Regions from separate parts of the Mesorhizobium sp. LNHC232B00 genome, predicted to be linked through region 1. Evidence: predicted binding sites of a transcription regulator. Region 1 holds the regulator's gene; the other holds the start of a gene.
What was found. The regulator HrcA, encoded in region 1, represses chaperone genes, less so after heat shock. The targets are predictions, from matches to a motif close to GTTAGCACTCNCNNNNNGNGAGTGCTAAC.
Positions count from the first base shown of each region.

Region 1 (3,407 bases):
TTGCCGCGGTTCCAGGAGCCGTGCAGGGCGACGAAGGCATCGCCGCGATATTCCTTGGGAAACCCGGTGTTCGCGGGCAGGTCCTTGCCGTCGTAGAAGGCGATGTTGAGCGGCGCCGAATGCGCCTGCATCAGCACATCGGGAATATCGACCTTGCCGGCAAGGTCGGGGCGCTCGCCCTTGTGGCGCGGATCTTCGTTGTTGCCGATATAGTACCAGGGCCAGCCATAGAAGGCGCCTTCCCTGACCGATGTGGCGTATTCGGCTGGCACATTGTCGCCGAGCGCATCGCGCTCGTTGACGACGCACCACAGCGCGCCGGTCGCCGGCTGGACGGTCATGCCCGAGCAGTTGCGCAGGCCGGTGGCGACGACGCGGCCGTTCTTGCCGTCGGGGTCGAAGGCCTGCACGTCGGCGCGTCCCTCTTCGGAGCCCCAGCTGGCACCGAGCGGCTTTGACTTGATCCATGCATCGAGTCCGCCCCTCGGCCTCTTGCCCATGTCCCCGGCGGCGTTCGAGCCCGAGCCGACCGACAGATAGAGCGTCTTGCCATCGGGCGAAAAGGCGATGTCGCGGGTCCAGTGATGGTTCGATGGAATGTCGTCGACGATGGTTTCCGGGTCGGCGGATGCCTTGAGATCGCCATTGCGGTAGGCAAAGCGCACGATGCTGTCGCTGTTGGCGACATAGACCCATTGCGGGTCGCTGCCCGGCGGGTAGAAGGCAATGCCGTAGGGCTGGTTGAGATCGCCGGCGAAGATGCTTTTCTCGGCGGGCTTGGCGCTGCCCTCGGTCAGGCGGTAGACGCGGATCTGGTTGGCTTCGCTGTCGGCGACGAACAGGTCGCCATTGGGTGCCGCGCGTACCACGCGCGGATTGTCGATGCCGGACGCGATCAGCTCGGCCGAAAAGCCTTCCGGCAGTTGCGGTTTGGCGTCCGCCGGCCTTTCGGCAAGGCCGGCGCTGTTCGAGGCCGACTTGGCGAGATTGGGCTTCGGTAGGTCTTCCGGCTTGATCAGGCGGCGCACGCCGGGCTTGTCGGCGCGCCAGTCGCCAAAGGCGGCCGGACCCTTCAGCACCGGCTGGTCGGCCTGCTGGGCGAACGCCGCGGTCGCGAGGAGCAGTGCGGAAAGCCCCAGTCCGGCCATTCGGGTCCCAGCGATCATTGTCGTCCCTCCACCTGGTCGCGAAGGAAGTATCAACGGCCGGTTTGTCCCTGGGTTCCGTCTTGCTTCCGGGTTCAGGTCCCGGCGGCGTAAAAATCGTCGTCGAGGCGCTTTTCCAAGGCGACGAGATCCGCCGGCAGCGGCAGGCCCATGGCGCGCATTTCGCGCAGCTTCTCGCGCAGCTGTTCCTGGATTTCGTGCTGGTCTTCCGGCTGGTTGACCATTTCCTCCAGCAGCAGGCTGATCCGGGCCTTGAACTCTTCGAGCGCCATTCTTTTTCTCCTTGGCGGCCAGGAAGCGCAGGAAGTCGCCGCTCGCAGGCCGGCTGAATATCAATATACCTAGCGCAGCATGCGCGATATCAGCTGCGCCGTGTAATCCACCATCGGCACGATGCGCGCGTAATTCAGCCGGGTCGGGCCGATGACGCCGAGCGCGCCGACGACGCGGGCGTCCTTGTCGCGATAGGGCGCGACCACCAGCGACGAGCCCGACAGCGAGAACAGCTTGTTTTCCGAGCCGATGAAGATGCGCACGCCCGATCCCTGCTCGGCCAGATCAAGCAGCTGGATCAGCCCGTCCTGCGTCTCCATGTCCTCGAAAAGGTGCCGCAACAGTTCGATATCGGCCTGCGCGGTGACGTTTTCGAGGAGGTTGGCCCGGCCGCGCACGATGAGCCGCGCCGGCAGGCCGCTTTCGGCGCCCGCCCATACCGCCAGCCCCTTCTCGACGAGATCCTGCGACAGCGTGTCCAGCGCTGCCCTTGTCTCTTCCTTGATGCGAGCGATCTCGGTCCGTGCCTCGGCCAGCGTGCGGCCCCGAATATGCGCGTTGAGGAAATTCGAGGCCTCGTGCAGCTGCGAGACGGTGATGCCGGCGGGCAGCTCGACGACGCGGTTCTCGACGTCGCCATTCTGCGACACCAGCACGGCAAGCGCCTTGGTCGGCTCCAGCTGGATGAATTCGATGTGCTTCAGCGCCACCTCGTTCTTGGCGGCCAGCACCAGGCCGGCGCCGCGCGACATGCCCGACAGCATCTGGCTGGCCTCGGTCAGCATATGCTCCAGCGTCGCGCCCGAGCCCGAGGCCCGCACCTGTGCCTCGATGGTGCGGCGCTCCTCGTCGGAGAGGTCGCCAAGTTCCATGAAGGCATCGACGAAGAAACGCAGGCCGGCCTGCGTCGGCAGCCGGCCGGCCGAGATATGCGGCGCGTAGATCAGCCCGAGATGTTCCAGGTCGCTCATCACATTGCGGATGGTGGCCGGCGACAGCGAGGAGGGCAGGATGCGCGACAGGCTGCGCGAGCCCACGGGCTCGCCATCCCTGAGATAGGAATCGACGATGCGCCGGAAGATGTCGCGTGAGCGCATGTCGAGTGATTGAAGTGCGGGCGATTGCGAACTCGGATCGACTGCCTTGGTCATACGGCCAAAAACCTCCTTGTTCAGGATATAGACTTCGGCACGGTGGGCGCAACCCGGTGTCTGCATCAGATCGCCCGGCGTCTGTGTCAGATCGCCCGGTGCCGCGTTTGCGCTCAGCCGGCCATTTTCCTTTGCGCCATGCTCCCCATGCGGCTACAAGCCGGCCAAGATTCCGAAAATGACAAGAAAGAAGCCTGAATGCGCCCCTCCAAACGCCAATTCGACGAAATGCGCGCCATCTCCTTCGAGCGCGGCGTCTCCAAGCACGCCGAAGGCTCGTGCCTGGTGAAGTTCGGCGACACCCATGTCCTGTGCACGGCGAGCCTCGAGGAGAAGGTGCCGGGCTGGATGCGCAATTCCGGCAAGGGCTGGGTGACAGCCGAATATGGCATGCTGCCGCGCTCGACCGGCGAGCGCATGCGCCGCGAGGCATCCGCCGGCAAGCAGGGCGGCCGCACGCTGGAAATCCAGCGTCTCATCGGCCGTTCGCTGCGCGCCGTGGTCGACCTGCAGGCGCTGGGCGAACAGCAGATCACCGTCGACTGCGACGTCATCCAGGCCGATGGCGGCACCCGCACCGCCTCGATCACCGGCGGCTGGGTGGCGCTGTACGACTGCCTGCGCTGGATGGAAGCGCGGCAGATGACCAGCGTTTCCAAGGTGCTGAAGGACCATGTCGCGGCGATTTCCTGCGGCATCCATGACGGCCAGCCGGTCATCGACCTTGATTATCTCGAGGATTCCTCGGCCGGCACCGACGCCAATTTCGTCATGACCGGCAAGGGCGGCATCGTCGAGATCCAGGGCACCGCCGAGG
Region 1 is NZ_AYWP01000007.1:4,209-7,615, forward strand. Features, by position in the region: gene X743_RS157890 (sorbosone dehydrogenase family protein) at 1-1,166, opposite strand, end outside; gene X743_RS157885 (hypothetical protein) at 1,241-1,438, opposite strand; gene hrcA (heat-inducible transcriptional repressor HrcA) at 1,508-2,590, opposite strand; gene rph (ribonuclease PH) at 2,789-3,407, shown strand, end outside.

Region 2 (3,407 bases), on a different contig from region 1:
CTTGATCTGGGCAACGCGGCCCTGGATCTCGGCCTTCTTGCCGGCGCCGTCGACGATGGTGGTGTTCTCCTTGGAGATCGACACCTTCTTGGCGCGGCCGAGCATGTTGAGGCCGACGTTCTCGAGCTTGATGCCGAGGTCTTCCGAGATGACCTGGCCACCGGTGAGGATGGCGATGTCTTCCAGCATGGCCTTGCGGCGATCACCGAAGCCCGGCGCCTTGACGGCGGCGATCTTCAGGCCGCCACGCAGCTTGTTGACGACCAGCGTGGCCAGGGCCTCGCCTTCGACGTCTTCCGAGATGATGAGCAGCGGCTTCGAGGTCTGCACGACGGCTTCGAGAACCGGCAGCATCGCCTGCAGGTTGGACAGCTTCTTCTCGTGCAGGAGGATGTAGACGTCCTCGAGCTCGGCAACCATCTTGTCGGCGTTGGTGACGAAGTAGGGCGAGAGATAGCCGCGGTCGAACTGCATGCCTTCGACGACCTCGAGTTCAGTCTCGGCGGTCTTGGCTTCCTCAACCGTGATGACGCCTTCGTTGCCGACCTTCTGCATCGCTTCGGCGATCATCTTGCCGACCGACTCGTCGCCATTGCCGGCGATCGTGCCGACCTGGGCAACTTCCTCGGAGGTCTTGATCTTCTTGGCAGCCTTGCCGAGCGCCGCGACGACTTCGGTCACGGCCAGATCGATGCCGCGCTTCAGGTCCATCGGGTTCATGCCGGCGGCAACGGCCTTGTTGCCTTCCTGGACGATCGACTGCGCCAGAACGGTCGCGGTTGTGGTGCCGTCACCGGCGATGTCGTTGGTCTTCGAAGCAACTTCGCGGATCATCTGCGCGCCCATGTTTTCGAACTTGTCGGAAAGTTCGATTTCCTTGGCGACGGTGACCCCGTCCTTGGTGATGCGCGGTGCGCCGAACGACTTGTCGATGACGACGTTGCGGCCCTTGGGGCCGAGGGTGACCTTCACCGCGTCGGCGAGGATGTTGATGCCGTGAAGCATGCGCTCACGGGCATCGCGGGAGAATTTTACGTCTTTGGCAGCCATTTTTTTACTCCTGGGCATCTCGCCCGAAATTCAGATTTGATGGTGCGAAGGAAAGGCCTGATATCAGCCGATGATGCCCATAATGTCGGATTCCTTCATGATCAGAAGGTCTTCGCCATTGAGCTTGACTTCGGTACCCGACCACTTGCCGAACAGGATGCGGTCGCCGGCCTTGACGTCCAGCGGGACCAGCTTGCCTGCTTCGTCACGAGCGCCGGAGCCGACGGCGATGATCTCGCCTTCCTGCGGCTTTTCCTTCGCCGTATCCGGGATGATGATCCCGCCGGCGGTCTTGGATTCGGATTCGACCCGGCGAACGACCACGCGGTCATGCAGCGGCCGGAAATTCGACTTTGCCATTTTTGGATGTCCTTGGTGCGGATGTTGAACGGTTCTCCGTTGCCGGAGCGTGCTTAGCACTCAGCGGAAGCGAGTGCTAACGCGGCAATGAGATAAGCCGCATGCTCCTGCTAGTCAAGACGAAAGAGCAAAGAGCAAAGAGAAAAGAGCAGACAGCAAAGAGAAGAGAGCAAAGAGCGTGTAAGCATCGAGCCTTTTATGTGAACAATGTCGGGTATCAGACATATATGGGGCGGCTCACCCTTTGTATTTGAGCTTTATTCAGATGGCACGAATGATGCAACAGGTGATGCATTTGATCTCATCCAGAGGCTCGCACGGGGTCGTGCTGCGTCAGCTCGGTCATGTCGAGCTTCAGAAGGCCATTTTGGCATTGGTTCTGTTGCCCTATTCCCATTCATGACCAGTCCTGCGCGCGTGAGCCGGCCGGCTAGATTCCAACCACGAGAGCGCCGCCGCTGAGACCCGCACCCGCCGCCGACAGAAGGATTTTCTCTCCAGGCTGGAATGGCTCCGTCTGGTTGGCGAGCGAGAGCGACAGCGGGATCGTCGCGGCCGAAGAGTTGCCGTATTCGGCAATCGTCTTGACAATTGCTTGGTCCGCGATGCCGAGGTTCCTCCCGACCGCGTCGAAAATCCGAGTATTGGCCTGATGGGGCACGAACCGGCCGAGATCGTGTGGCCGCACTCCGGCAGCGGCTAGCGCGCTTATCGAGCAATTGGTCATCATCTCGACGGCCTTTGCGAACACTTCGCGGCCGTCCGTCATCCTCATTCGGGTTTGCGCGAGATCGAGGTCACCGTGGAACGGCTTGTTACTTCCTCCTGCGGGAATCTGGATCAGCCCGTATCGCGAGCCGTCCGAAGCCACCGAGGCACCGAGAATGCCCCGATCAGCATCATCGCACTGACCGATCACCAGGGCGCCGGCGGCATCGGCAAACAGGACCGAGCTTGCGCGCTCGGCTGGATTGATGCGGCGGCTGAGGATATTGGCGGCGATAACAAGGCTCGCTTTGCCGTGCAGGCGGGTAAATCCGTCCGCAAACATCAGCGCATAGATGAAGCCGGCGCAGGCGCCTGTCAGATCCACCGCGCCTGCGCTGCCAAGGCCAAGCTTGTGTGCGACCAGCGGCGCGCTCGGCGGCAGAAGATGGTCGGGCGTCGAGGTGGCAAGCAACAGCAGACCGATGTCGTGGCGCGCAATACCGGCGTTCGCCAGCGCCATGTCGCCGGCCTGCGCAGCAAGACCAGACAGCGTGTCTTCGTCGGTTGCCCAGAAGCGCGACCGTATCCCGGTACGCCTTTCGATCCAGCCTGGATCAAGACCGAGATTGCTCTCGATTTCGGCATTCGCCACCTTTCGCCCAGGCGCATGATGGCCAAACCCGAGAATGCGCGACGACTTGCTCATGGCCTGGACCCGAAGCGTTCGCCCGCCTCCTCAATGGCGTCATAGAGTCGCTCGAGCTCGTCGCCGGTGATGCAATAGGGTGGCAGAAGGTAGAGGACATTGCCGAGCGGGCGCACAAGTAGCCCTCGCTCGAGGAAGAAAGCGCGCAGTTTCGGTCCGATCTCGGCGAGATAACCTGCGGAACCGGTTCGCAGGTCGAGCGCCGCGATCGTGCCGGTCGCCCGGCAGTCGGTGAAGAAGCTGTTGTCGCGAAAGCGTCGAAGCCCGGTGGCCTGCATTGCGCTCAAGGCCGCAATGCGCTCGGCCACCGGCTCGTCCCGCCAGATCTCGACATTGGCAAGTGCTGCCGCGCAGGCAATCGGGTTGGCAGTGTAGGAGCTCGAATGGAAAAATGTCTTCTTCCGGTCCTCGGAATAATGAGCCTGGAAGATGGCATCGGTGGCAAGCGTTACGGCCAGCGGGATGGCGCCGCCGGTCAGGCCTTTCGAGGTGCACAGGATATCTGGAGAGATCGATGCCTGCTCGCAGGCGAACATGGTTCCGGTCCGCCCCCAGCCGGTCATCACTTCGTCGGCGATCAGCA
Region 2 is NZ_AYWP01000014.1:25,610-29,016, forward strand. Features, by position in the region: gene groL (chaperonin GroEL) at 1-1,050, opposite strand, end outside; gene groES (co-chaperone GroES) at 1,114-1,410, opposite strand; gene X743_RS151160 (beta-ketoacyl-ACP synthase III) at 1,841-2,824, opposite strand; gene X743_RS151155 (adenosylmethionine--8-amino-7-oxononanoate transaminase) at 2,821-3,407, opposite strand, start outside.
Region 2: groES (co-chaperone GroES) is a predicted target of HrcA. The motif match lies at 1,463-1,491, and genes of this name have one in related genera.